Regions from separate parts of the Streptomyces sp. NRRL B-24572 genome, predicted to be linked through region 1. Evidence: riboswitches for the same ligand, from Rfam matches in the RefSeq annotation. Region 1 holds a riboswitch; each other region holds the start of a gene.
What was found. Region 1 has a riboswitch for cobalamin ahead of CCN56_RS14680 (ribonucleoside-diphosphate reductase subunit alpha). Riboswitches for the same ligand answer to the same signal wherever they lie in the genome.
Positions count from the first base shown of each region.

Region 2: another riboswitch for cobalamin. It lies ahead of CCN56_RS21795 (ABC transporter substrate-binding protein); the one in region 1 lies ahead of CCN56_RS14680 (ribonucleoside-diphosphate reductase subunit alpha).
Region 3: another riboswitch for cobalamin. It lies ahead of CCN56_RS24375 (prenyltransferase/squalene oxidase repeat-containing protein); the one in region 1 lies ahead of CCN56_RS14680 (ribonucleoside-diphosphate reductase subunit alpha).

Region 1 covers NZ_MWIG01000236.1:3,325-13,519, forward strand. Annotated here, with positions in the region: gene CCN56_RS14675 (ribonucleotide-diphosphate reductase subunit beta) at 1-1,002, opposite strand, end outside; gene CCN56_RS14680 (ribonucleoside-diphosphate reductase subunit alpha) at 1,002-3,356, opposite strand; cobalamin riboswitch at 3,490-3,633, opposite strand; gene CCN56_RS14685 (GNAT family N-acetyltransferase) at 3,676-4,176, opposite strand; gene mctP (monocarboxylate uptake permease MctP) at 4,262-5,884, opposite strand; gene CCN56_RS14695 (DUF3311 domain-containing protein) at 5,881-6,144, opposite strand; gene CCN56_RS14700 (helix-turn-helix transcriptional regulator) at 6,268-7,251, opposite strand; gene CCN56_RS14705 (aldo/keto reductase) at 7,423-8,388, opposite strand; gene CCN56_RS14710 (GntR family transcriptional regulator) at 8,686-9,450, opposite strand; gene CCN56_RS14715 (extracellular solute-binding protein) at 9,893-10,195, shown strand, end outside.
Region 2 covers NZ_MWIG01000358.1:1,510-11,704, forward strand. Annotated here, with positions in the region: gene CCN56_RS21760 (ScbA/BarX family gamma-butyrolactone biosynthesis protein) at 16-966, shown strand; gene CCN56_RS21765 (NAD(P)-dependent oxidoreductase) at 986-1,924, shown strand; gene CCN56_RS21770 (SDR family NAD(P)-dependent oxidoreductase) at 2,054-2,818, shown strand; gene CCN56_RS21775 (ScbR family autoregulator-binding transcription factor) at 2,806-3,429, opposite strand; gene CCN56_RS21780 (alkane 1-monooxygenase) at 3,544-4,716, opposite strand; gene CCN56_RS21785 (TetR family transcriptional regulator) at 4,844-5,464, shown strand; gene CCN56_RS21790 (cold-shock protein) at 5,664-5,870, shown strand; cobalamin riboswitch at 6,034-6,159, shown strand; gene CCN56_RS21795 (ABC transporter substrate-binding protein) at 6,246-7,292, shown strand; gene CCN56_RS21800 (iron ABC transporter permease) at 7,304-8,341, shown strand; gene CCN56_RS21805 (ABC transporter ATP-binding protein) at 8,338-9,177, shown strand; gene CCN56_RS21810 (metalloregulator ArsR/SmtB family transcription factor) at 9,156-9,521, shown strand; partial or broken gene CCN56_RS21815 (MFS transporter) at 9,786-10,195, shown strand, end outside.
Region 3 covers NZ_MWIG01000422.1:312-8,214, forward strand. Annotated here, with positions in the region: partial or broken gene CCN56_RS24360 (ABC transporter ATP-binding protein) at 1-657, opposite strand, end outside; gene CCN56_RS24365 (energy-coupling factor transporter transmembrane component T) at 654-1,787, opposite strand; gene CCN56_RS24370 (SCO2322 family protein) at 1,793-2,452, opposite strand; gene CCN56_RS24375 (prenyltransferase/squalene oxidase repeat-containing protein) at 2,449-3,696, opposite strand; cobalamin riboswitch at 3,770-3,907, opposite strand; gene CCN56_RS45605 (protein kinase) at 4,059-5,822, shown strand; gene CCN56_RS24385 (MBL fold metallo-hydrolase) at 5,832-6,878, opposite strand; gene CCN56_RS24390 (hypothetical protein) at 7,282-7,903, shown strand, end outside.

The sequences.
Region 1 (10,195 bases):
GAGGTCCACCGAGCCCTCGACCGCCACCTGGTAGGCGGACGGGCGGCGCTCGAAGAAGTTGGTCAGCTCCTGGACGCCCTGGAGCTCCATGAACGCGAACGGGTTCTCGGAGCCGAAGACCGGCGGGAATCCGAGGCGAACGAGCCGCTGGTCGGCGACGCACTGGAGGTACTCGCGCATCGACTCGGTGTTCATGCCCGGCAGGCCGTCGCCGCACAGATCACGGCCGAACTGCAGCTCCGCCTCGACGGCCTCCTTCAGCATGTCCGTGACCTGCTGCTGCAGCGCGTCGTCGAAGAGCTCGGGCTCCTCCTTGCGGACGGTGTCCACGACCTCGAACGCGAAGTTCATGTGCATGGTCTCGTCGCGGAAGACCCAGTTGGTGCCCGTCGCCAGGCCGTGCAGCAGACCGCGCGACCGGAACCAGTACACGTACGCGAAGGCGCCGTAGAAGAACAGGCCCTCGATGCAGGCAGCGAAGCAGATCAGGTTCAGCAGGAAGCGGCGGCGGTCGGCGGCCGTCTCCAGCTTCTCGATCTTCTCGACCGAGTCCATCCACTTGAAGCAGAACTGCGCCTTCTCGCGGATCGAGGGGATGTTCTCGACCGCCGCGAAGGCCGCCGCACGGTCGTCCGGGTCGGGGAGGTACGTGTCCAGGAGGGTCAGGTAGAACTGGACGTGCACCGCCTCCTCGAAGAGCTGACGGCTCAGGTACAGCCGCGCCTCCGGGGAGTTGATGTGCTTGTACAGCGTCAGGACCAGGTTGTTCGCCACGATCGAGTCGCCCGTCGCGAAGAACGCGACCAGACGGCCGATCATGTGCTGCTCACCGGGGGTGAGCTTGGCGAGGTCGGCGACGTCCGAGTGGAGGTCGACCTCCTCGACGGTCCAGGTGTTCTTGATGGCGTCCCGGTAGCGCTCGTAGAAGTCCGGGTAGCGCATGGGGCGGAGCGTGAGCTCGAAGCCCGGGTCCAGGAGGTTCTTCTTCTCGGTGGAGCTCATTACTGGCAGGCCTCGCAGGACTCGGGGTTCTCAAGGGAGCAGGCGATGGCGTCCGCGTCGGGGGTCGCCTGCTGGACGGGGATCGGGGCGGCGGCCTGGGCGGCGCGGGCGATCCGGGTCGCCGGGCGGGAGCGCAGGTAGTACGTCGTCTTCAGGCCCTGCTTCCAGGCGTACGCGTACATCGACGACAGCTTGCCGATGGTGGGCGTCTCCATGAACAGGTTCAGGGACTGCGACTGGTCCAGGAACGGGGTGCGCGCCGCCGCCATGTCGATGAGGCCGCGCTGCGGGATCTCCCAGGCCGTGCGGTACAGCTCGCGGACCTCGGCCGGGACCCAGGTGAAGCCGGCCACCGAGCCGTTGGAGTCGCGCAGGGCCTCGCGGGTCTGCGCGTCCCACACGCCGAGCTTCTTCAGCTCGTCGACGAGGTACGAGTTGACCTGGAGGAACTCGCCGGACAGCGTCTCGCGCTTGAACAGGTTGGAGACCTGCGGCTCGATGCACTCGTAGACGCCCGCGATCGAGGCGATGGTCGCCGTCGGGGCGATGGCGAGGAGGAGGCTGTTGCGCATGCCGGTGGAGGCGATGCGCGCGCGCAGGGCCGTCCAGCGCTCCGGCCAGTTGAGCTCGACGTCGTAGTGGTCGGGGTGCAGGACGCCCCGGGCGGTGCGGGTCTTGTCCCAGGCGGGGAGCGGGCCGCTGCGCTCGGCGAGGTCGGCGGACGCCTCGTACGCCGCCAGCATGATCCGCTCGGCGATCTTCGTCGACAGGGCGCGCGCCTCGGCCGAGTCGAACGGCAGCTTCAGCTGGAAGAAGACGTCCTGGAGGCCCATCGCGCCCAGGCCGACCGGACGCCACTTGGCGTTGGAGCGGCCCGCCTGCTCGGTCGGGTAGAAGTTGATGTCGACGACCCGGTCGAGGAAGGTGACGGCCGTGCGGACGGTCTCGTCCAGGCGCTCCCAGTCGATGTCCGAACCGACGACGAACGCGCCGAGGTTGACCGAGCCGAGGTTGCAGACGGCCGTCTCGCCGTCGTTGGTGACCTCGATGATCTCGGTGCAGAGGTTGGAGGAGTGGACGACCGTGCCCGGCTCGGCCGTCTGGTTCGCGGTCCGGTTGGAGGCGTCCTTGAAGGTCATCCAGCCGTTGCCGGTCTGCGCGAGGGTCCGCATCATCCGGCCGTACAGGTCGCGGGCCGGCATGGTCTTGCGGGCCAGGCCCGCCGCCTCGGCCTTGCGGTAGGCGGCGTCGAACTCCTCGCCGTACAGGTCGACGAGCTCGGGCACGTCCGACGGGGAGAAGAGCGACCACTCGGCGTCGGCGTTGACGCGGCGCATGAACTCGTCCGGGATCCAGTGCGCCAGGTTCAGGTTGTGCGTACGGCGGGCGTCCTCGCCGGTGTTGTCGCGGAGCTCCAGGAACTCCTCGATGTCCGCGTGCCAGGTCTCCAGGTAGACGGCGGCGGCGCCCTTGCGGCGGCCGCCCTGGTTCACGGCGGCGACGGAGGCGTCGAGGGTCTTCAGGAACGGCACGATGCCGTTGGAGTGGCCGTTGGTGCCGCGGATCAGCGAACCGCGGGCGCGGATGCGGGAGTACGAGAGGCCGATGCCGCCCGCGTGCTTCGAGAGGCGCGCGACCTGGTGGTAGCGGTCGTAGATGGAGTCCAGCTCGTCCTGCGGGGAGTCCAGGAGGTAGCAGGAGGACATCTGCGGGTGGCGGGTGCCGGAGTTGAAGAGCGTGGGGGAGGACGGGAGGTAGTCCAGACGGCTCATCAGGCCGTACAGCGCGGCCACCTCGTCGAGCGCGCGGACCGAGTCGTCCTCGGCGAGGCCGCAGGCGACGCGCAGCATGAAGTGCTGCGGGGTCTCGATGACCTTGCGGGTGATCGGGTGGCGCAGCAGGTAGCGCGAGTAGAGGGTGCGCAGACCGAAGTAGCCGAAGCGGTCGTCGCCGGCCGGGTCGATCGTCGCGTCGAGCCGCTCGGCGTGCTGGGCGACGAACTCGGCGGTGCGGTCGGCGATGAGCTCCTCGCGGTGACCGACGGCGACGGAGGCCGAGAAGGAGACGGCGCCCTGGCCTGCGGCCTCGTCGGCGATGGTGATGGTGAGGAGCCGGGCGGCGAGCCGGGAGTACGCGGGGTCCTCGGCGATCAGGCCGGCGGCCGCCTCGGTGGCCAGCTCGCGCAGCTCCGCCTCGTCCGACGTGGCGCTGCGGCCGCGGAGGGCGGCGGCGGCGACCTTGCCGGGGTCGGTGTCCGGGAGGTCGGCGGTGAGATCGGTCAGGGTCCGCAGGAGTACGGTCCCGGGGCCGTCGGTCTCGATCGCTGCGGCCGGATCGGCGGGCGCGATGGTCACGTGGGGGCTCTCCCTCGCTCGGCTCGGGGCCTCGGGCGGGAAGGCGGGCAGGCGGGCACCCCGTACGCGCGGGCGCGCCGCGTCCACCGACCCAACTCCGCGAGGCCCGGACGTCTGTGGCACCCGGAACGGACGGACCGGGCGCGCTGCCGGCAGGTCTTCGGACTCACTCCGTACGAAGCACGAAACCGCACGAAGCACACCGTTGCGGGACAGTTCCGGATTCGCGCCGGATTCCCCTGCGTCGACAGCGAGGACGAGCATACATGTGGGGGGCGCCGCTCTTGGCACCCCCCACATGTTGTGTCGGTCCCGGGAGTTACAACTCCAGGGCGTACGTGCGCAGCGAGTGATCGGGGATCGGCTCCCAGTCCCGCTCGGGGGTGCGGACGAAGCCGAGCCGCTCGTAGATCCGGTGCGCGGAGACCATCAGATCGGCCGTGGAGAGCACCAGGCGCGTACAGCCGGGGAGGGCTCGCGCCCGGTCCACGCAGGCGCGTACGAGGGCCTCTCCGACGCCCCTGCCGCGGGCCGCCGGCGCGACGACGAGCATCCGGAACTCGGCCTCGCCGGGGACGGCGATGTCCGCCCAGGTGGTGCCGCCCTCCGCGAAGGTCACCCCGCCGATGATCCCGCCGTCGGCGTCGACGGCGACGAGCACCTCGCTCTCGCGCGCCCGCCGGGCCGTGTCGCGGAGCACGGCCAGGTAGAAGTCGTCCTCGCCGTGCAGCAGCAGCCCGTCATTCAGATAGGTGAACCCGGTGAGGTCGCCGAGCTCCTCGTACTCCTCGGGCCGTACCGCCCTGATCGTGAAGTCCATGGGCTCCAGTCTGCCGCGCGCGGTCATGCGCAGGGGCCCGGGTTCTCCTGGTGAGATCCCGGGCCCCTGCGGCGCGTTCTTCCGGTCAGTGCGCTCCGGCGCCGACCGTCGGCAGGTCGCGGACACCGGCGTCGCCCGCGTCCGCCGTGTAGTCCTCGGGGGAGGTCTCGTCGACGCCCTCGGGGGCCTTGACGGCCTTGAGGACGAAGGTCAGGACGACCGTGACGAGGACGTTGAGCACGAAGGCGGTGAGGCCGATGTAGCCGATCTCGCCGATGCCGGGGATCTCGGCCGCGGAGCCGCCGAAGTGCTTCTGGGTCGGGCTGGCGACGCCGTACGCGGCGGCCGTGCCGTAGACCATGCCGACGGCCCAGCCGGCGAGCAGCGCCCAGCGGTGGAACCAGCGGGTGAAGAGACCGCCGACGAGCGCCGGGAAGGTCTGCAGGATCCAGATGCCGCCGAGCAGCTGGAAGTTGATCGCGACCGTCTTGTCCATGGTGAGGACGAAGACGAGGGCGCCGACCTTCACCAGGAGGGAGACCAGCTTGGAGACCTTGGTCTCCTGGGCCGGGGTGGCGTCCTTCCTGATGAAGTCCTTGTAGATGTTGCGGGTGAAGAGGTTGGCCGCGGCGATCGACATGATCGCGGCGGGGACGAGCGCGCCGATGCCGATCGCGGCGAACGCGACGCCCGCGAACCAGTCCGGGAACATGGTCTCGAAGAGCTGCGGGATGGCGAGCTGGCCGTTCGTCACCTTCACGTCGGCGGCGATCGCCATGAAGCCGAGCAGCGCGAGCAGGCCCAGCATCAGCGAGTACAGCGGCAGGATCGTGGTGTTGCGGCGGATCACGTTGCGGCTCCTGGAGGAGAGCGTCGCCGTGATGGAGTGCGGGTACATGAAGAGCGCGAGCGCCGAGCCGAGCGCGAGCGTCGCGTACGTCCACTGGCCGGCCTCGCCGGGCACGAGCGCGCCCTTCGGCTTGCCGGTGGCCGGGTTGATCGTCTTGTACGCCTCGGCCGCCTTGCCGAAGATCTCGTCGAAGCCGCCCAGCTTGATCGGGATGTAGATGATCGCCACCGCGATGACGATGTAGATCAGGGTGTCCTTGACGAAGGCGATGAGCGCGGGGGCGCGCAGGCCGGACGAGTAGGTGTACGCGGCCAGGACGCCGAAGGCGATGAGCAGCGGCAGGTCCTTCACGAACCAGTTGGTGTTCTCGCCGCCGCCGACGCCCATCACGTCCAGGACGGCCTGGATGCCGACGAGCTGGAGCGCGATGTACGGCATGGTGGCGAGGATGCCGGTGACGGCCACCGCGAGCGACAGGCCCTTGGAACCGAAGCGGCCGCGCACGAAGTCCGAGGTGGTGACGTACCCGTGCTTGTGCGAGACCGACCAGAGGCGCGGCAGGAAGGTGAAGATCAGCGGGTACACGAGGATCGTGTACGGGACGGCGAAGAAGCCGGCCGCGCCCGCCGCGTAGATGGCCGCGGGGACGGCGACGAAGGTGTACGCCGTGTAGAGGTCGCCGCCGAGCAGGAACCAGGTCACCCAGGTGCCGAACGATCTGCCGCCCAGGCCCCATTCGTCGAGGCTGTGTTCGTTCTCGGCCTTGCGCCAGCGCGCGGCGAGGAAGCCCATGACCGTGACGGCCAGGAAGAAGAAGACGAAGACGCCGAGCGCCACGCCGTTCACGCCGTCCTTCATCGCGCGTCACCTCCCTTGCGGGCGCGCTGGTCCCGCTGCCACAGCTTGTACGCGATCATGGTGAGGGCCGTGGAGATCAGCACCCAGAGCATCTGGTACCAGTAGAAGAACGGGATGCCGGCGAAGAGCGGTTCGACCTTCGCGTACGAGCTCACCCAGAGCATCGCCACGAACGGGGCGAACAGGCAGAGCGCGATCACCACCCGCAGGGGTGTGATGGTCGGTTGTTTCCCTTGTGTCACATCTGACGCATCTGGCATGGCGATTCCGTCCCCTCGCTGATCACCTCGGTAATGCTGGGGAAATCTAGGGGACTGCTCCGTCGCTGGGAACCCCTGTCCGCATAACGGAAGCGATTCTTCGGGATCGGCGTGAACCCGTCGTCAGAGCCAGCCTTCTTTCGCCGCCCGTACGCCCGCCTCGAAACGGCTGCGCGCGCCCAGGCGGTTCATCAGCTCCGAGCTCATCCGGCGGACGGTCCGCAGGGAGACGCCGAGCCGTCGGGCCGCGATGTCGTCGGTGCAGCCGATGCCGAGGAGCATCAGCAACTCCCGCTCCTGCGGGGAGAGGTCGTGCGCGTCGCGGCGCGGGGTCTCGCCGAAGGGGGTGCCGGCGTCCCAGAGCCGGTCGAAGAGCACCGCGAGCGCGTGGACCAGGCCGGGGCTGCGCACTTCGAGGGCGCCCGCGCGCCCGTCCTCCGGGTCGACGGGGACGAGCGCGGCCTCGCGGTCGACGACCACCATGAGCATCGGGACGACGGGGACGGTCCGCGCCTCGCCGCCGAGCCCGCAGTACCAGCGCACGTAGTCGACGGTCGGCGGGTCGTTGCGGAAACTTTCCTGGTAGATCGAGCGGATCTTCACCCCGCGTTCCAGGGCGAGCCGGTCGAGCGGCTGGCTCGCGTCCATCGTGTCGGGGAGCTGGGCGCCGCCGGGCAGAAGCGAGAGGCACTCGGCGCGGGCGTTCGCGGCCAGGTCCTCCAGGCGTTCGCGGACCTTGTCGAGTCCGGTGATGCGGTCCACGAGGTCGTGCCGGGCGGCCGGTCCGGGGTGGTCGGCGTACGAGGCGAGGAAGCCGGCCGCCGCCCGGCCGGCCTGCTCGAACCGGCTTCTGTGCCTGCCCAGTTCGGCCTCGGCGCGGGAGAGCAGGAACGAGAAGCCGACGTCCGGGGTGAGGGCTTCGGCCCTGCCGGACGAGTCGTCCACGAGGACGAGCTTGAGGTCCGCGAGCCGGGCGAGCGCCTCGCGGACCTCCGGTTCGGGGCGGCCGAGGCGGGCCGCCACGTCCGTCACGCCGTACTCGGGCCGCTCCAGGAGCAGGCGGTAGACGGCCTCCGCCGACTCCTCCACGCCGAGCGCCTCCAGCATCGCCTGTCTCCCCCTCGTGATCGCGATCGTCGATGCTAGAGGGGAGGAGCGGTCTAGGTCTAGACCAATCGTGGGTCAACTCCGCGATCCGAGGCGGGCGGACGAGGCGGATGGGCGAGGTGGGCGGACGAGGCGGATGGGCGAGGTGGGCGGACGAGGCGGGTGGACGCGTCAGCCCGCCTCGTCCAGCCGCTTCCTCAGCTCCGCGTCCAGGGTCAGCCCCACCGCGCCGAGCGTCTCGTCCAGCTGCGCCGGCGAACTCGCCCCGATCACCGGCAGGACCGGCAGCTCCCCGCCCAGCGCCCAGGCGAGCACCGCCTGGCCGGCGGTCACCCCGAGCTCCGTCGCCACCTCGGCGAGCACCTTCAGGCGCCGCTCGGAACCCGCGTGCCGGTACTGCTCCGGGACCTCCTTGCCCGGATCGGTGTACGCCCCCGTCAGCTGGGTCGTGTACGCGGTGAACGTCAGCTCCGGCCGCGTCCCCAGATAGTCGAGCAGCTCCTCCGAGGCGTGCGGGTTCACTCCGAACTCCGCCCCGGGGCGCGGCCGCAGATAGGTGTACCGCTGCTGCACGGCCGCGTAGTCCGGCACGCCGGCGGCGGCCGCCGCGCCCCGCGACTCCTCGATCCGCCAGGCCGCGAAGTTCGAGCAGCCGGCCCGGCCGATCTTCCCGGCGTCCACCAGCTCGCCGAAGGCGCCCATGGTCTCCGCGACCGGGGTCGACCGGTCGTCGATGTGCGCGTAGTACAGGTCGATCCGGTCCGTGCCCAGGTTCCGCAGGCTCTCCTCCACCTGGCGGCGGATCACCGGCGCCGAGAGGCCCTCCGCGCACTCCGGCCAGGCCGAGCCCGGCGGGTCCGGCAGCGCGCCGACCTTGGTGGCGAGCACCATCTCGTCCCGTACGCCCCGGCTGCGCAGCCACCGGCCGATGAGCAGCTCGCTCTCGGCGCCGGTCGCGCCCGGCTCCCAGAAGGCGTACGTGTTCGCGGTGTCGATGAAGGTGCCGCCGGCCTCGTGGAAGCGGTCGAGGACGGCGAAGGCCGCGGCCTCGTCGATCCGGGTGCCGAACGGCAGGGTGCCCAGGCACAGCGTGGACACGCGCGGGCCCTCGGGGCCGCCCAGGGTCGTGTACTCCATGGCTCTTCCTCTTTCTCGCCGGGGGTCGGAAGCCGTCCCAGACTCGCCCGGCCCGGGGTGCCCTGTCAGCGGTCACCGGTCGGCGCGAACCGCGTGGCCGGTTCGGGCCTGCGTCCGACACCGGTCGCCGTGCGCCGCCGACCTGGGGGTTCCCGGGTGGTGGCACCTTCCTGCCGGGCGGAAGACGCCCCCGTCCCGTACGGGAGACGCCGAACGGCCGCACCGGTGGGGTGCGGCCGTCCGTTGCGTACGGAAGCCCGTACGGGAAGCTTCGTACGGGAAGCCCGTACGGGAAGCTCAGTCGTTGGGGCGCTGGAGGCGCGCCACGAACTTGTACCGGTCGCCGCGGTAGACGGACCGGACCCACTCGACCGGCTCGCCCTGGGCGTCGAGGGAGTGGCGGGAGAGCATCAGCATCGGCAGGCCGACGTCCGTGCCGAGCAGCCCGGCCTCGCGCGGGGTGGCGAGGGAGGTCTCGATGGTCTCCTCGGCCTCGGCGAGGTGCACGTCGTAGACCTCGGCGAGGGCCGTGTACAGCGAGGTGTACTTCACGAGCGAGCGGCGCAGGGCGGGGAAGCGCTTCGCCGACAGGTGGGTGGTCTCGATCGCCATCGGCTCGCCGCTCGCGAGGCGCAGGCGCTCGATGCGGAGCACCCGGCCGCCGGTCGAGATGTCGAGCAGTCCGGCGAGGGTGTCGTCGGCCGTGACGTACCCGATGTCGAGGAGCTGCGAGGTGGGCTCCAGGCCCTGGGCCCGCATGTCCTCGGTGTACGAGGTGAGCTGCAGGGCCTGCGAGACCTTGGGCTTGGCCACGAAGGTGCCCTTGCCCTGGATGCGTTCGAGGCGGCCCTCGACGACCAGTTCCTGGAGCGCCTGGCGCACGGTGGTGCGTGAGGTGTCGAACTCGGCGGCGAGCGTCCGCTCCGGCGGGACCGGCGTGCCGGGCGGCAGGGTCTCCGTCATGTCGAGCAAGTGTCGCTTCAGTCGGTAGTACTTGGGCACGCGCGCGGTGCGGGTGGCGACCCCGCCCTCCGTGTCCGTGCTGCCCGCGTCCGTGGCCATGGCCTGCCTTCCCGACTCCTGTGCTGCTGCCGTCACCGGCTCCTCCGAATGTCGCGGCTCACATGGTGGCACGCTTCGTGTGCCATCACGTCTTCTCCTGCCGATATGTGCCGGTTCGGCGAGGAGGAGTCGTCCTGCTGCTTCTTATACACCGAGTGATCCCTCGTTGGTCTAGGCCATTCCGATGGGGAGGTGCGGGCCGCCCGGGGTGTCGCCACCCGTCCGCGGACGCCGTCCGGCGGGGCCCGGCGGGGCGAGGTGTCGGTCCGATAACGGACGTCGTTACCCCTCTTGCGCACCCTTGACACCCAAAAAGGTCTAGGCCAAGCTCCCGGTACTGGTCTAAACCATTAAAGACCAGGTCCCAGCCCCACGAGCATTACCCGACGTATGTCTTCGCGCGGTGGGCAGGGGGGTTGCAGGCATCCCTGAGGAGGGTGGCGTGAAGCGCAAGCTCATCGCGGCGATCGGTGTCGCGGGCATGATGGTCTCCATCGCGGCGTGTGGTGGTTCCGACAAGGGCGGCGACAAGGCCGGCGGCAACGACGCCAAGGAGCTCACCGTCTGGCTGACGGTCGACGCCCAGAACAACTGGCCCGAGCTGGTCAAGGCCGCCGACGACGCGGTGACCAAGAAGCACCCGGGCATCAAGATCAACCACGAGTACTACGGCTGGCCGGACAAGAACACCAAGCTCGACGCGGTGCTCGCCACGGACAAGGCCCCGGATGTTGTCGAAATGGGC
Region 2 (10,195 bases), on a different contig from region 1:
ATGCTAGGGGGATCCATGGATCAGAACCTTCGAGGAGTGACGGCGTGCGTCCCCGGGGAGTTCGTGCACCGAGCGGATCCCGCGGACATCATCCCCACGGGCTGGACCCAGCTGACGGAGAACCGGTTCTCCGTCTCCGCGCACTGGCCTGCCGCACATCCCTTCTTCTCTCCGGTGGCAGGGGACCGCCACGACCCCGTGCTGGTGGCCGAGACGATACGCCAGACCACCATGCTCGTCGCCCACGCCGAATTCGGGGTACCCGTCGAGGATCAGTTCGTCATGTGGGGCCTCCACTACACGGCCGACGCCGAGGCGCTCGCCGTCAGCGGCCTCTCCTCCGACGTCACCGTCGACGTCATCTGCTCCGATCTCGACAGCCGCCGCGGCAGCCTGCGGAACCTGCGCACGACCATGGTGCTCACCCGCGACGGCCGGCACCTCGCCACCGGCGGCACCCTGGCCCGCTGCACCTCCGCCCTCGCGTACCGCAGGATCCGGGGCGAGCGGATGGCCGCACTCGACCGGCCCGTCCCGCTGATACCGGCCGTGGCACCGGAACTCGTCGGCCGCGAGCACGGCAAGGACGTCGTCCTCGCCCCGGGGACCCGCCCCGGCCAGTGGCAGCTGCGCCTCAACACCGCCCACCCCACCCTCTTCCGGCGCCCGAACGACCACGTGCCCGGTATGGTGCTCCTCGAAGCCGCCCGGCAGGCGGCGACGGCGACCCTCGGCAGCAGGGCCTACCTGCCCACCGACATGGACGTCTCCTTCTCGCGGTACGCCGAACTCGACAGCCCCTGCTGGATCGAGACCGAGATCCTGCCCGGCCACGACCCCGAGGCGACCACCGTCCGGGTCACCGGCCTGCAGGACGGCGAGCTCGTCTTCCTCAGCACGCTCACCTCCCCGTCCCGGGACCTGGCGGTGGCCGGGGCCGGCCTCGGCACCCGCCTGACGGGCTGAACCCGACCGGAACGGAACCATGGGCCCACGCATCCTCATCACCGGCGCGACCGGATTCATCGGCGGCCGGGTGGCGGCGAACGCCGCGGCCGCGCCGGAGCCGGCGCACGTGCGGCTCCTCGCCCGCCGCCCGCTCGTGCCGCCGGCGGGCCCGGGCGTCGAGGTCGCCCCGGGCGACCTCCGCGACCCCGACTCGCTGCGCCGCGCCTGCGAGGGCATGGACGTGCTCATCCACTGCGCCTCGGCGATCGGCGCGGACGAGGACGTGGCGCACGCGGTCAACGACGAGGGCGCCCGGGCCCTCGTCGACGCGGCCGTACGCGCCGGGGTGACCCGGATCGTCTCCCTGAGCACCGCCTCCGTCCACGGCCGCGGCCCCTTCCGGGCGGCGGCCCCCGGCACCCTGCCGCTCGCCCCGGGCTCGGTGACCAGCCGCACCCGGGCGGCGGGGGAGCGGTACGTCCTCGACGCGGGCGGGACCGTCCTGCGGCCCCACCTCGTGTACGGCACGGGTGACCGGCAGTTGATACCGGGCTTCGTCCGGCTGCTCGCGGCCCTGCCGGGACCGCTCGACGGGGGCTCCTCGCTGCACTCCCTGATCGACGTGGACAGCCTGGCGCGGGCCCTGCTCGGCGCGGCGCTCTCCCCGAAGACGCAGGCGGGCCCCTGCTACGTCAACCACCCGGAGCCGGTCCCGGTGGCGGAGCTGCTCGCGGTCGGCGAGGCGCTCCTCGCCGGCCGGTCCGGGGCCCGGGGGCCTGCGGTGGACATCGCCGAGGCCCGCGCACTGCTCGCGGACCTCCCGTTCGCGCAGCACCACCTGGCGATGCTCGCCAGCGACCACTGGTTCGAGGACGACCGCCCGTGGCGGGGGTGGGGCTGCGACCCGGGGTCGGGTTTCACCGCGACGATCGCGGACCACATGCCCTGGTACCGGGGCCTCCTCGACCAGTCCTGACGAAGAACCGTCCCGGAGAACGGTCTCGGTACGGCGAGAACCGTCCCCGTGCACGAGAACCGTCCCCGTGCACGAGAACCGTCCCCGTGCACGAGAACCGTCCCCGTACAGAAAGAAGGCACGGCCGACATGTCTGCGCTGGCCGGAAGGACCGCGATCGTCACCGGGGCGAGCCGCGGCATCGGAAGGGGCATCGCCGAGCGGCTGGCCGGGGACGGCGCCCTGGTGGCCGTGCACTACGGCACCGGAGAGGCGGCCGCCCGCGAGACGGTGAAGACCATCGAGGAGGCGGGCGGCAGGGCCTTCGCGTTCCGCGCGGACCTGGGGGCGCCGGACGCCGTGGACACGTTCTACGCCGCCCTGGACGCGGGTCTCGCCGAGCAGGGCGCCGGTCCGGGTTTCGACATCCTCGTCAACAACGCGGCGGCGAGCGGCTCGGGCCGGATCCACGAGCTGACCACCGAGACCTTCGACCGGCTCTTCGCGATCAACGTCAAGGCCCCGCTCTTCCTCATCCAGCGGGGCCTGGACCGCCTGAGCGACGGAGGCAGGATCGTCAACGTCTCCTCGGCGGCGACGAAGCGCGCCTTCCCCGAGTCCGTCACCTACGTGATGACCAAGGGGGCCGTCGACACGATGACCCCGACCCTCGCCAAGGAGCTGGCGTCCCGGGGGATCACGGTGAACGCCGTGGCCCCCGGCTATGTCGCGACGGACATGAACGCGCATCGCCGCACGACGCCGGAGGAGAGCGCCGCCCTCGCGGCGCACTCTGCCCTCGACCGGCTCGGGACGCCGGCCGAGGTCGCGGACGTGGTCGCCTTCCTCGTCTCCGAGGACGCGCGCTGGATCACGGGTCACTGCGTGGACGTGTCGGGCGGCTACAAGCTCTGACTTCCCGCGGGTTCGAGTCCGGCGAGCGACTCGGGGCCCGCCAGCATCGGCAGCAGCGTGCGCCACAGTCCCGTGACGGTCTTGGGGGACAGCCAATCGCCGTTGTCCCGGCAGAGGGCCTCCAGACCGATCGTCGCGGCCACGATCGTACGGGCGAGGTCCTGCCGGCGCCCGGTGCCGGCGGCGAGCAGGCCCTCGTCGGCGGCTTCCGCGAGCCGCTGCTGCACACAGCTCTGCCACTCCTGGCGCAGATTGAGCTCCGTACCGGTGTCATTGGCGCAGCTGAGGCGGAACCCGGCGCGGACGACGACGTCGTCGCGGAGCAGGCGGGCGAGCGCGTGCGAGGTGTCGGCGAGGTTCTGCAGGGCGTTCGACCGGTGTGCGTACACGATCCGGGCGGTGCGGCGCAGGACGGTGGAGGCCTCGCACTCGACGGCGTCGGCGACCGCCTCCTTGTTCTCGAAGTGGAAGTGGAGCGCGCCGGGGCTCACGCCCGCTCCCGCGCTGATCGCGGACAGTGTGGCCAGGGCGTATCCATGCTGCTCGAACTCCCTGGCCGCCGACCTGATGAGCGCGTCGCGGGTCCGCGCGGCCCGCTCTTGTTTGGTCACCAACGGCTCCAGCAGCACCCACTCGACGACATCAAACCGACTGATCGGTATTGTACGAGCTTTTGGCGGGGCTCCAGGGTGCTTCGGGGGTAAACCATCCCCTGGGGGGAAAGGTCAGCCGGTCGTCGTCCCGTACCGGGCGAGCAGGCGGGTCCGGCGGGACGGCTGGAGGTTCGCGCGGGTCACGTCCCCGTCGTAATGGGCGACGACCCGGGGATCCATGACGCGGCGCCAGAGCGGGGGCACGTACGCGAGGACGATCATCCCCGCGTACCCCGTCGGCATCTCGGGGGCCTCGTCGAAGTGGCGCAGCGACTGGTAGCGCCGGGTGGGGTTCGCGTGGTGGTCGCTGTGCCGCTGGAGGTGGTAGAGGAAGACGTTCGAGGCGACGTTGTCGCTGTTCCAGCTGTGGCGCGGGGCGCAGCGCTCGTACCGGCCGCTCGCGGTGCGCTCCCGCTTGAGGCCGTAGTGCTCGGTGTAGTTGATGACTTCGAGCAGGCAGAAGCCGAAGACCGCCTGGATCGCGAGGTACGGCAGGACCCCCGGGCCGAAGACGAGCGCGAGCCCCGTGAAGAGCACGAACGACAGCGCCCAGGAGCCGAGGACCGTGTTGCGCGGGCTCCACACCGACCGGCCCCGGCGGCCCAGCCTGCGCCTCTCCAGGCGCCAGGCCGAGGTGAGGCTGCCGAGGACGGTCCGGGGCAGGAAGCGCCAGAAGCTCTCGCCGAGCCGGGCGCTCGCCGGGTCCTCGGGGGTGGCGACGCGGATGTGGTGGCCGTGGTTGTGCTCGACGTAGAAGTGGCCGTACCAGGTCTGGGCGAGCGCGATCCGGGAGAGCCTGCGCTCCAGGGCCTCCGTCTTGTGCCCCAGCTCGTGGGCGGTGTTGATGGCGATGCCGGCGACCCCGCCGAGGGTGAACGTCAGCCCGATCCGGTCGACGAGGGCGAGGTCGCCCCGGGTGATCAGCCAGCAGCCGAGGACGAGACCGGCGTACTGGACGGGGAGGTAGAGGTAGGTGCACCACCGGTAGTAGCGGTCCTGTTCCAGGTGCGCGATCGCGCTGTCCGGCGGGTTGGCGGAGTCCTTGCCTATGAGGTGGTCGACGAGCGGGAAGATCACGTACAGGACGAGGATCCCGGTCCACCAGAAGACGCGGAGCCCGGTGGCGTTCACCAGTCCCCAGGAGAGGAAGGGGAAGGCCGGGATGAGCAGGCCGAACAGCCAGAGCCAGCGCTTGGGGTCGCGCCAGGTGGCGGGGGCGTCGGGGGAGTCGCTGTGCAGGGCCAAGACCGGCTCCTCGGGGAGGTGGACGCGGCGGGTGGACACTTTCCATGACTACTGTCCAGTTCATAGACGGATTCCCATGAGAACGTCAATGCTTTGGACAGTGCCCCGTGGATAAAGTGGGGGCACGATGACACGTTTCCGCGAGAGTGTTCGGTCCCTCCTGCGAGAGCAGGTGCTCGACGCCGCCTACCGGCTCGTCGCCGCCGACGGCTGGGGCGTGCTGCGCATGGCCGGCATCGCGCGGGCCGCCGGCATCAGCCGCCAGACGCTCTACAACGAGTTCGGCTCGAAGGAGGCCATCGGCAACGCCCTGATCCAGCGTGAGCTGGAGGGCTTCCTGCTCGGCATACAGCGTGAACTCGACGCCCACCGGGGTGAGTTGGAGGCGGCGGCCGTCGCGGGCGTGGGCTACACGCTCCAGCAGGCCGTGGACAACCCCCTCATCAAGAGCGTCCTGCTCGCGGCGCGCGGCGGCGAGGACGACCTCCTCGCCTACCTCACCACCCGCCCGGAGCCGGTCTTCGGCACGGCGATGGCGATGCTCGACGCGTACGCGATCGAGGCCTGGCCCGATGTCGACGAGGAGTCCCGGGGGCTCGCCGTCGAGACGATCGTGCGGCTCACCGTCAGCCACATCGTCCAGCCGGTGGCCTCGCCGGAGGAGTCGGCGCGGCGCATCGCCAGGATCACGGCGCGGATCGCGTACCCGGGCGGTGTCCGGCCCGATGGGTGCGGCGAGGCCCGCTGACGGACACGGGGGATCTCCGGCAGCGGGCCTCTGTTGAATATTGTACGAGATCATCCGGGGTGGTCCGCCCGGACGGCGGCGCTGGTCCTCCCGGGTCCTCCCGGACGACGGCGGTGGCGAAGGACGGGCGGGCGGGGTACATGTCCCCTGAGGCGCGGACACCCTCGACCGCGTCGCCAGAGCCGACGAGGAGGCCGCCGTGGAAGGCAGAAGCATCGGATTCGTGCAGTCCTTCAACCGTCTCGGCGGGTACGGCTTCGTCGTCCCCGTGGGCTCCGAGGAGCAGGTGTACTTCAGCGCCGAGGACATCGAGGGCAAGGAGCGGACGGTCTCCGAGGGGCAGCAGGTCTCCTTCGTCCTGGTCCTCGGCGAGGGCCGCTTCGAGGCCAAGGAGCTGCGCTTCTGACGCCGTCCGGGGCGCGGGGGCGCGGACCGGCGGTCTGCGGGCGAGGGCCGGCGGCCTGCGGGTGCGGACCGGCCGGGCTCCCGGGGTGCGATCACCGGCCGGTGGTACTGTGCCGAGGCCAGTCGCACCTTTGTACGCACCTGAACGGGTACGTGCACGGGTCAGGGAATCCGGTGCGAGACCGGAACTGACGCGCAGCGGTGAGGGCGACGGGCGGAGCATCGGCCACTGGGCGGCACGACGGGCCCGGGAAGGCGCTCCGTCCGGCTGACCCCGAGTCCGAAGACCTGCTGGCGGCCCCGGCGGCACGCCGCCGTCCGGGGAGCACCGTACGACAGGCTCCGCGCATGAGCCGTGGACGCAGAGGAAGTCCCCGTGCCGCTCGCACACCCCGTCCGCTCCGCCGTGCTCGCCCTGGCCGGCGTCCTGCTCCTCACCGCGGCGGTGACCGGCTGCGGGCCCTCCGGGGCTTCGGCGAAGGACGCCCCGGAGCGCGGCTACCCCGTCACCCTCGCCGACGACTGCGGACGGCCGGTCCGCGTCGACCGCGCCCCGCGCCGGGCCGTCGCCCTCGACCAGGGGGCGGCGGAGATCATGCTCTCCCTCGGCCTCGCCGACCGCATGGTGGGCACCGCCACCTGGACGGACCCGGTGCTCAAGGGACTTGAGGAGGAGAACGCGAAGGTCCCGCGCCTCGCCGACCGCTACCCCTTCTTCGAGAAGGTCCTCGACGCCGAACCCGACTTCGCGGCCGCCTCGTTCGCGTACACCCTCGGCAAGGGCGGGGTGGCGCCCCGCGAGCGCTTCGAGCAGCTCGGCGTCCCCACCTACCTCTCGCCGAGCGACTGCGTCGGCAAGGACAACAGCGGCGACGGCGACGGCGTCCGCACCCGCCCCCTCACCATGGAGACGGTCTACGGCGAGATCCGTGACCTGGCCCGGGTGTTCGCGGTCCCCGAGCGGGGCGAGAAGCTCGTCGCAGGGCTCAAGGCCCGGGTGGCGAAGGCCACGGCGGCGGCCGACTTCACCGACGCCACCGTCCTCTACTGGTACTCCGACGCCAAATCGCCCTACATGGCGGGCTGTTGCGGAGCGTCGGGGATCGTCACGAACGCGCTCGGCGCGAAGAACGTCTTCGACGACACGCGCGAGGAATGGCCCCAGATCAACTGGGAGACCGTCGCCGACCGCGATCCCGACGTCCTCGTGCTCGGCGATCTGACCCGCCGCGCGCAGTCCGCCGAGAGCGCCGCCAAGAAGATCGAGTTCCTGGAGTCCGACCCCGTCACCCGGAACATGACGGCCGTGAAGCACAAGCGGTACGTCCTGCTCAGCGGCCAGGCACTGAACCCCACGATCCGCACCGTCGAGGGCATCGAGAAGGTGGCGGCAGCGCTCCGCACGTACGGTCTCGCGAAGTGAGCGCGCCCCCTCTGGTAACCCGGCCGACCCGGCCGGTACGCGCCACGGCGCTCCTGTGGGCGGCGGCCGGCCTCGTCCTGCTCGCCCTGTCCGTGGCCGTGGCCATCACCATCGGCCCGGCCGACATCGGCGTCGGCGAGGTCGGGTCCGTCGTCGCCGCCCACCTCGGCGGCGGCGTCTCGGAACTCTCGCCGATCCGCGACGGGATCGTCTGGGACCTGCGGCTGCCCCGTACCCTCCTCGCCGCCGTCTGCGGCGCCGGCCTCGCCCTCTGCGGGGCGGTGATGCAGTCCCTCCTGCGCAACCCGCTCGCCGACCCCTTCGTCCTCGGCGTCTCCTCCGGCGCCTCGACCGGCGCGGTCGCCGTCGTCGTCCTCGGCATCGGCGGTGGCCTCCTCTCCGTCACCGGAGGGGCGTTCCTGGGGGCCGTGGTCTCCTTCGCGCTCGTCCTGCTGCTCAGCCACACCCTCGGCGGCTCGACGGACCGGGTCGTGCTCGCGGGCGTCGCCGCGATGCAGCTCTTCTCCGCGCTCACCTCCTTCGTCGTGATGACCGCCGCCGACGCGGAGACCACCCGGGGCGTGCTCTTCTGGCTGCTCGGCTCGCTCGCCGGGGCCGGCTGGAGCGACGTGTGGGTGTGCCTCGCCGTCCTCGCGGGGGCCCTGCTGGTCTGCGGCGGGTACGCGCGGACCCTGGACGCCTTCGCCTTCGGCGAGGAGGCCGCCGCCTCGCTCGGCGTCGCCGTCGCGCGGACCCGGCTCGTCCTGCTGTGCGTCACCGCCCTCCTGACGGCCGCCCTGGTCTCCGCCGCCGGCGCGATCGGCTTCGTCGGCCTCGTCCTGCCGCACGCCGCCCGGGCCCTCGCCGGCCCCGGGCACGCCCGGCTGCTGCCGGTCACCGCCCTGGCCGGAGCGGTGTTCCTCGTCTGGGCCGACACGCTCGCCCGCACGGTCCTCGACCCGCAGGAGGTGCCGGTGGGCGTGGTGACCTCGCTGATCGGCGTACCGGCCTTCGTCCTCGTCCTGTACCGCACCAGGAGCACGCGATGACCGAGACCGCCTCCGCCGACGCCGGACCCCGTGCCGGGCGCGGTGCCGGACTCCGTGCCGAGCGGGTCTCGCGCACGGCCGGCGGCACCCTCGTCCTCGACGGGGTCGGCATCACCCTCGCCCCCGGCACCGTCACCGGGCTGCTCGGACCCAACGGCTCGGGCAAGTCCACCCTCCTGCGCCTCCTCGCCGGCGTCCTCGCCCCCGACTCCGGCGTCGTCACCCTCGACGGCGACCCGCTCGCCGAGCTGGGCCGCCGCACCGTCGCCCGGCGCCTCGCCACGGTCGAGCAGCAGGCCGACACCCAGACCGACCTGACCGTCGCCGACGTCGTACGCCTCGGCCGCATCCCGCACCGCAGGGCCTGGACGCCGCCCACGGCGGCGGACGAGGCCGCCGTCCGCACCGCCCTCGAACGGACCGGGCTCACCGACCGCGCCCGGCAGCCCTGGCGCACCCTCTCCGGCGGCGAACGCCAGCGCGTCCAGATCGCCCGCGCCCTCGCCCAGGAACCGCGCGAACTCCTCCTCGACGAACCCACCAACCACCTCGACATCCAGCACCAGCTCGACCTCCTCGCCCTCGTCGCCGACCTCCGCCTCACCGCCGTCGTCGCCCTGCACGACCTCAACCTCGCGGCGATGTACTGCGACCGGCTCGTGGTCCTCGCCCGGGGCCGGGTGGTGGCGAGCGGCCCACCGGGCGAGGTCCTCACCGAGGAGCTCGTCGCCGAGGTCTACGGGGTCCGCAGCGCCGTGACCCGGCCGGGACCCGACGGGCGCCCGCACATCCGCTTCCTCGGTACGGTGGGCGCATGCCCGAGCCCGAGCCCGTAGGCCCCGCAGCCGTCTCCCGTCCGCACGAGCGGACCCCGGGCGCGCGTGAACTCGCGGCGGCGGCCGAGGTGTTCGGGCTGCTCTCCGACCCCACCCGGCTCCAGCTGGTGTGGCTGCTCACCCGGGGCGAGGCCGACGTCACCGCCCTGACCGAGGCGTGCGGGGCCGCGCGTCCCGCCGTCAGCCAGCACCTCGCCAAACTGCGCCTCGGCGGGCTCGTCACGACCCGCAAGGAGGGCCGCAGGGTCGTGTACGCGATGCCGGACGGACACCTGAAGCGCCTGGTCGTCGAGGCGATCAGCCGCGCGGACCACCAGGTGACCGGGGAGCCCTGGCACGACTGAGGCGATCGGCGTCGACTACGACCCGGCCGGGACGGACGCGACGGCCGTGCTCGGCACCGCGCTCGCCCCGGTCGGGGCCGGCGGGCGCCACGCGCACGCGTACCCCGTCGACGCGCCGCACCGGCGGTGGCCGCAGGCGCCGGGCCGCGCGTCGGATCAGCGCGGGAGCCGCATCTCCAGGCCGTCCAGGACCACGTCCAGGCCGTAGGCGGACTTGGCGTCCCGGATGGCGACCGGATCGACCGCCGCGTGGGCGGCGGCCTCGTCGTAGGCGGCGGCGCCGGCGCCGGACTCGCCGCGAAGATCGGCAACCGGCTCCTGATCCTCGCCGGCATGCTCGTCATGGCCGCCTCCTTCGCCCTGCTCGCCACCGTCGACGCCCACTCCGGCTTCACCGTCCCGGCCATCGCCCTCGGCCTCCTCGGCCTCGGCGCGGGCCTCGCGATGCCGGCCGCCGTCGGCGCGCTGATGAGCACCGTCCCCGAGGAGAAGGCCGGCGTCGGCTCCGCCCTCAACGACACCATCCAGCAGGCCGGCACCGCGCTCGGCATCGCCATCCTCGGCTCGCTCCTCACCAGCACCTTCTCCTCCGAGACGCAGGCCGACGCCCCCGAGCAGGCCAAGCAGTCCATCGGCGGCGCGCTGGCCGCCGCCCAGGGCGACGCCGGACTGAT
Region 3 (7,903 bases), on a different contig from region 1:
CACCGCGTCCGGCAGGAGGATGACCTGGTCCGCGTACTGCACGACGCGCTCCAGGCGGTGTTCCGCCAGGAGGACCGTCGTGCCGAGGTCGTGGACCAGGCGCTGGAGGACCGCGAGGACGTCCTCCGCCGCCGACGGGTCGAGCGCGGACGTCGGTTCGTCGAGGACGAGGACCTTCGGGTGCGGGGTCAGGACGGAGCCGATCGCGACCCGCTGGCGCTGGCCGCCGGAGAGCGTCGCGATCGGGCGGTCGCGGAGTTCCGCGAGGCCCAGGAGGTCGAGGGTCTCCTCGACCCGGCGGCGCATCACTCCCGGCGCCAGGCCCAGGGACTCCATGCCGTACGCGAGCTCGTCCTCCACCGTGTCCGTGACGAAGTGCGCGGACGGGTCCTGCCCCACCGTCCCCACCAGGTCCGCGAGCTCGCGCGGCGGATGCGTGCGGGTGTCGCGGCCGTCGACCGTCACCCGTCCGGTCAGGGTGCCGCCCGTGAAGTGGGGGACGAGGCCCGACACCGCGCCCAGGAGGGTCGACTTGCCCACGCCCGACGGGCCGACCAGGAGGACCAGTTCGCCCTCGGGGACGGTGAGGTTCACGTTCCGGAGCGTCGGCTCGGCGTCCTCCTCGTAGCGCACCGAGACGTTTTCGAAGCGGATCACACGATCTCCTTGGGTTTCGGCGCCACCCACGCCGGGAGCAGGCCCACCAGGACCGACGCCGCCGGCCACAGCGGCAGCTCCGGAGCCTCCAGCGGGACGACCCCGGGGTGCAGTGCCTCCGGCGCGTACGCGTTCGCCCGGATCATCAGGACCGCGACCGCCGCCCCGGAGCCCGCGACCAGCCACGCCCGCGCGCCCCAGAGGTCGGGGCGGTAGCGCGTACGGACCGTCCGCCGCCCGCCGAGCCGCAGCCCGGCCATCGCCGCGACGAGCCCGGCGAGGAGGAGCGGGAGTCCGTATTCCGCGCCCTCCGCCGCCAACAGGCCGTACGAGCCCGCGCAGATGCCGAGGAGACCACCCAGGGTCAGGACGTTCGTGGTGCGGCGTACCGCCGCCGGGACCCGGGCCGTCCGTCCGTAGCCCCGCGCGTCCATCGACGCCGCCACCGCGATCGACCGTTCCAGCGCTCCCTCCAGGACCGGCAGCCCGATCTGGAGCACCGCCCGCACCCCGCCCGTGGGCCGGCCGCGCAGTCGGCGGGCGGTCCGCAGCCGGACCACGTCGGCGACCATGTTCGGCGCGAAGGTCATCGCCACGACGACGGCGACCCCGGCCTCGTACAGCGCCCCCGGCAGCGACTTGAGGAGTCGTGCCGGGTTGGCGAGCGCGTTCGCGGCGCCCACGCAGATCAGCAGGGTCGCCAGCTTCGCGCCGTCGTACAGCGCGAACACCAGCTGCTCGACCGTCACCCGGCCCCCGATCCGCACCCCCTGCGCCCAGTCCGGCAGCGGCACCTCGGGGAGGGTGAACAGCTCGTGCTCACCGGGGATCGGGGAGCCGAGGAGGAGGGAGAAGACCAGCCGCAGCGCCACGACGAACAGGCCCAGCTTCACGAACGCGCCGTACGAGCGGGCCCAGGGCGCGTCCGTACGCCGCGCCGCCACCACATAACCCGCCACCCCGACGAGCAGTCCGAGCAGCAGCGGGTTCGTGGTCCTGGACGCGGCGACGGCCAGGCCGAGCGCCCACAGCCACCACGCGCCCGCGTGCAGGGCGTTGGCCCGGCTCGCCTCGGGGGCCGTGAACACGCTCCGGGCCGACGCCGTGGACACGCTCCGGGCCGTACTCATCCGCGTCATCCGCGCCGGCGGGCCTTCCAGATCGCCGCCCCGCCCAGGGCCAGGACCGCCGCCCCGCCCGCGAGTACGCCGAAGGACGGGCCGCCGCCCTTCCCGTCCGGAGAGGCCGGAGCCGTCGGCGCCGGGGTCTTCTTCCCGGTCTCCTCGACCTGTTCGCCGCAGCCCTTCGCCGGGTACCCCGCGATCCCGCACAGCATGGCCGCGCTGTCGTACCGCAGCGGCTTCGCCACCGCCGCCAGCGCCTCCGCGCCCGTCGCGTCCTCGCGGACCTCCGCGCAGCCGACCTCGATCGGCTTCTTCGGCGGGGTCTCCCCGGGCGGCGCGTCCACCGGGCCGCCGAAGTCGACGACGACCGCGATCCGCTTCGTCCCGTCCTTCTTCTCCACGCCCCCGCAGATCCCCGGGAAGTCGGGGGCCACGGAGGGCCGGGAGGTGTCCTCCGTGCCGTTGCTGATCGCGAAGCGGAAGCCGAGGGCGTCGCCGTCCGCCGGCCGGGCGGTCGCCGGGCCCTGCGTGGCGTACGCCCAGGGCTTCCCGCCGTCGCTCTCCCAGAACGACCAGTAGCGGTAACCGGCCGCCTGTGCCGGAGCCGCCGCGGCCAGGGCCAGGAGCGCCCCCGCCGCGGCGCCCGCGGCCCGTATCCCCGTACGGCTCACTTCTTGCGGCCGCTCACGAGGAAGCCGATGCCGACGCCGACGACCATGCCGATGCCGATGATCCACCAGACGTCGAAGCCGGACTCCCCCTCGTCGCTGGTGGAGGAGGCGGAGGTGTCCGGGGCCTTGGGCGCGGGGCCGGTGGCGTTGAGCTGCTCGACCAGGTCCACCGTGCCGAACTCGCGCGGGTCGGTGTCCGTCGCACGGGCCGCCAGGATCAGCTGCGCGTACGCGGCCGGGCCGCCCTCCTTCGCCCAGGCGGCGGAGTTCTTCTCCAGCCACGCGAGCGCCGGTTCGGCCTCCTTCGCGGCGCCGGCGGCGGCGAGCGCGACGACGGCGTCGGCGGTGTTGCCGACGTCGGGCTGCTCGGTGGTGTCGGTGGCGCCGGGCATCGGCGGCAGGGCGAGGTGGCCGGTCTTCGCGAGGGCCTTCGAGAGGTACGAGGCGCCGTTCAGCGCGGCCCGCTCGACGGTCGGCTTCGACAGGTCGGTGCAGGTCGGCGGCTGCTCGGGGGAGGCCTTGGTGGCGACGACGCTCTTGCCGAGCCCGGCGAGGGTGGCCGCCGCGGTGGCGTCGGCGTTGGCGAGGAGCTTGCCGGTCTTGTCCGGCTGGTACGCGAACGCCCCTGCGCCGTCCTTGTCGGAGCAGGGCAGGGCGAAGGAGAGGAGCGCGTCGTACGGGGTGCGGCCCTCGGCGGAGGTGAACTGGCCGGGCCGCACACCGATCGCGGCGAGCGCGCCGACGACGACCGACGTGGAGTTGGCGTCGCTCGCGCCGCCGACGCCGTAGCCCCAGCCGCCGTCCTTGTTCTGCACGGTCCGCAGCCAGTCGGAGCCGGCCTTGACGGCCTTGTCGATCTTCTCCGGGGCGGCGGACTGACGGCGCACGGCGCGGAGCGCCTGGACGGCGACGGCGGTGGCGTTGGTGTCCCGCATCGTCTTCGCGTCGCAGGCCTTCGTCACGTCCGCGCGGTACGAGGCGAACGAGCCGTCGGCGCACTGCTGGCCCAGGAGCCAGTCCACGGCCCGGTCGGCGGGCTGGTAGCCGGTGCCGCGCTGGGCGAGGAAGGCGAGCGACTGCCGCCAGACACCGTCGTACGTCGGGTCCTTCGTGCCGTACAGGCCGGGCACGGGGGTGCCGACGGAGGGCGACGGCGAGGGCGCGGCGGAGGCCGCCCCGGCGGCGGTGCCGAGCACGACTGCGGCGGCGGCGAGCGCGGCGGCGCCGCGGCGGACGGTGTTCATGGGGCCCTCTCCTGCGGCCGGGCACCGGCACGCCTCGGGGGCACCAGGCTCCGGCTCCGTATTCCTCGACGGTGCCGGCGGTCATGTCCCGGGCGGGGCATTCCGACTCACCGCTCCCCGAGGAGCGGCTCACGGCTGCGCGGTCAGTGCCGGATTTTCACCGGCTTCCCCCCGTACGGGCATGATGACGACCCGCTCACTCTACCGGCCCGTACGCCCGCCGCCCCGGGGGTGCGAGGCGCCTCACACCCGGCCGGAAGCGGGTCCGCCGATCGTCTGCCGGGAGAGTGATCGCTGTGCCATGCTGGCGCCGCCACGACGACATGCCGACGGCGTCTTCACGGGGGTGCGGAATGCGGGCGTTGACCGGGAGCGACCCGCGGGGGATCGGTCCCTACCGGCTCCTCTACCGGTTGGGCGAGGGCGGCATGGGCCGCGTCTACCTGGGCCGTTCGCGGGGCGGCCGAACGGTCGCGCTCAAGGTGGTGCACGGCGCGCTCACCGGCGACCCGGGCTTCCGCACGCGCTTCGCCCGTGAGGTGCGGGCCGCCCAGTCCTTACGCGGCGCCGGCACGGTCCCGGTCCTCGACGCCGACCCCGACGCCGAGGTGCCCTGGCTAGCCACCGCGTACGTGCCCGGTCCTGCGCTCTCCGAGGCGGTCCTGGCGCACGGACCGCTCCCCGAACCGGCCCTCTGGCGGCTGCTCTCCGGCCTCGCGCACGCCCTCGACGGCGTGCACCGGGCGGGGCTCGTGCACCGGGACGTCAAACCGTCCAACGTGCTGCTCTCGTCGTCCGGACCGCTGCTCATCGACTTCGGCATCGCGCGCTCCGCCGACGAGACGGCCCTGACGGGGACGGGTCTGGTCGTCGGCTCGCCCGGTTTCATGTCGCCGGAGCAGGCGGAGGGGCGGACGGTCGGGCCCGCCGCGGACCTCTTCTCGCTCGGCGCGGTCCTCGCGTTCGCGGCGACCGGGCGCGGGCCCTTCGGCGGCGGCTCGGTGGCGGAGCTGCTCTACCGCCTCGTCCACCACGAGCCCGACCTCGCCGGGGTCGAGGGGCCGCTCGCGGAGCTCGTACGGCGCTGCCTGGCCAAGCGGCCGGAGGACCGCCCGCCGGTGGCCGAACTCGCCGCGACCGCGGACGCCCACCGGGAGGAGTCGGGGAGCTGGCTGCCGGCGCCGGTGGTCGCGGCCATCGCGCAGAAGGCGGAGGAACTGCTCAACGCGGAGGCGGAGTTCGAGCCCGAGCCGGAGCGGGAGCCTGCGTCGGCGCCTCCAGCGGGCAGGGGACGGGGAACGGAGCCCGAGCCCGATCCGGAGCCCCGGCCGGGCGCGGCGGAGACCGCCGCCGACCCGGGGCCGGCCGCCGTCACCGTCGCCCAGCCGCGCACCGGGCCGCCCCGGACGGCCGTCCTGCCCGCGCCGGAGCCCGCCCCGAAGCCGGTCCGGGCGCGCGCCACGGGGCCGTCCGCGCCGACGCCCGCCCGGTCCTCCGCGCCTGCGCCCGCCCGGCCGTCCGCGTCCGCGCCCGCCCGGTCCTCCGCCGTACCGCGTGCCCGCGCCGCCACCCGCGGGCCGGCCGTCGGGGCGCGGGCCCGGGCCTCCTCGACGGGGACGGGGGTGCCGTCCGCGCGGGAGCGTGCCGTGCGGACGCTGACCACGGGTCTGGGGAGGCCGGTCCTCGGGCTGTTCTACCTGGTGCCGATGGTGGTCTTCCTCGTGGGCGGGGTCGACCTCATGGACAAGGCGGTGGCGTACCCCTCGGTCTCCGACCAGGCGCAGGGCCCCTACCAGTGGGCGATGGACGACTGGTGGCGCGTCCCCGCGACCCTCCTCCTGATCGCCGCGATGGTCGGACTCCAGGGCTACCGGGGGCGGCTGCTCACGGTCCCGCCCGGCCGGGTCCGGCTGTGGTCGGTCGGGATCGCCCTGTACTGGATCGCGCTGATCGCCGTACTGACCCTGCACGTCCTCTGGTTCCTCTTCGTCCACAACGGTTACGACTACTACGAGCACGGCGGGCAGCACTGGTTGTGGTGGGTGGCGGGCCCGTCGATGCTGCTCGGCGGCGGCATCTCCCCGCTGGTCCTGGTCATGTCCCTCATCCGCCTGTTCAAGGCCTGAGGCGGGGACTCACACCGCGACGTACGCGACCGGGTCCGTGCCCGCCACCGGCTCCGCGCGGCCGAGCTTCACCAGGCGGCGGAGGTGGGCCTCGGCCTCGCTGACGGCGATGTTGCGGGAGCCGTAAGGGATCTGGTCCCAGGGGCGGTTCCACTCCATGCGCTCCGCGAGCTGCCACGGTGTGAGCGGGGTGGCGAGGAGGCCGAGGAGGCCGGTGAGGCGTTCCTCGTGGTGGTCGAGGAGTTCGCGCACCCGGCCGGCGGCGTCGGTGAAGGCGTACTGGTGGGCGGGGAGGACCTCGGCGACCCCGAGGCGGCCGATCCGTTCGAGGGAGTCGAGGTAGTCGCCGAGGGGGTCCGTCTCCGTGGCCTCGTCGGGGTCCTCGTACAGGCCGATGTGCGGGGAGATCCCGGGCAGCAGGTGGTCGCCGGAGAAGAGCCGGCCGTGGCCGGGCAGCCGGGAGGGGTGCTCCTCCTCCAGGTGGAGGCAGACGTGCCCGGGGGTGTGGCCGGGAGTCCAGATCGCGCGCAACCGCCGCCCGGCCAGGTCGAGGAGTTCGCCGGGGACGATCTCGCGGTCGGGGAGGGCCGAGCGGAGACCGGGCAGGGTCCGCATCCTGCCTGCGGCGCGGGCGGCCCGCAGCGGGGCGATGTGGTCCTCGGGGGCGCCGACGGCGGCGAGTTTGCGGGCGAGGTAGTCGAACCAGGTGCCGGGTTCGGACGCGCGGGTGCGGCGGACGACGGCCGTGTCGGCGGCGTGCATGGCGATCCAGGCCCCGGACTCCTCGCGGACCCGGCCGGAGAGTCCGTGGTGGTCGGGGTGGTGGTGGGTGATGACGACCCCGTGGACCTCCGTGACGGAGAGGCCCAGGGCGCCCAGACCGCCGGTGAGTTCGGTCCAGGAGGCCGGGTCGTCCCAGCCCGTGTCGACGAGGACCGGGCCGCGGTCGGTGTCGAGGACGTGGACCAAAGTGTGGCCCAGTGGATTGTCCGGGATGGGCACCCGCAGGGACCAGACGCCTCCGCCGTGCTCGGTCACCTGGGGCACCTGTGTCATGAGCGTCCTCGTCTCTGCGTACCGGTACGACCATTGCCCACCATAACTAGAACTGACTGTTCGTCAGAAGAGCCTGCGGGGCGGAGACTTTTCCCCGCCGCTGACCTGCAATCGAGTCGTCACGATCGGTTGTTGTCGGTCGACGTCGGCCCCCCTCGTGCGGCCCACGCGCGGCCCGACTGAGAGGGGGCTGAACCCTGCTCCTGCGCACTGGGCGAGGGTGTGCCCGACGACCGCGCCGCACGGGTCGCCGATGGCCGCCGCCGAGCAGTGGCCCGACCCGTGGTTCGAGCGCCGGGAGCCCGCCGCGCCCGCCGGCTGAGGACTATGGACCGTCAGGAGCCGTGCGCCATAGGCCGGTTGGGGTCGAGGCGCTCTTGCGGACTGGTCTTACGCTGGAGGCATGGCCATCGATCCCTTGTTGAGACAAGGCCCCGACTCGACGGATCTGGTCCTGCGCGCGGGGCCGGCCGGGCGGGTGTGGAACGTGCTGATGTCGGTGGGGCCGGCGCTGTTCGTTCCGCTCGCCTTGGGTGTGCCGACCCTGGTCGTCGCCCTCTGGATGGCGCTGGCCGGGGCGCGGGCGTCGACCGTGTTCGTGGTGGTGGGGGTGATCGCCGGGCTGGAGTACCTGATCGGCTGGCCGGCGATGGCCTTTTCCCGGGCCCGGGACATCCTGCGGATGGAGTTCGCGCCGGCCGAGGCGCCCGCGTCCCTGCGGTTGGTCCGGGCTGCCGGGCCGGACGTCTGGCTGCCCGTCACGACCCTGCGCGAGGTGTGGCTGACGCACAAGGTGGTGGAGCCGTACCAGGGGGACTACAAGCCGGCCGTCTCCACGCTCGCGCTGGAACTCGTCCTGGGGGACGCCCGGGAGCGGATCGAGCTCCCGTTCGGCGGCGACCCGCGGCGGCTCGCCGACGCCTTGAAGGCTCTGCTCGGCCCGGCTGGGGTTGTGGTGCTGCTGCGCACCGAGCGCAGCACGCGCGAACGGCCGCAGCCCAACTCCGGCTGGAACTCAGGTGGTT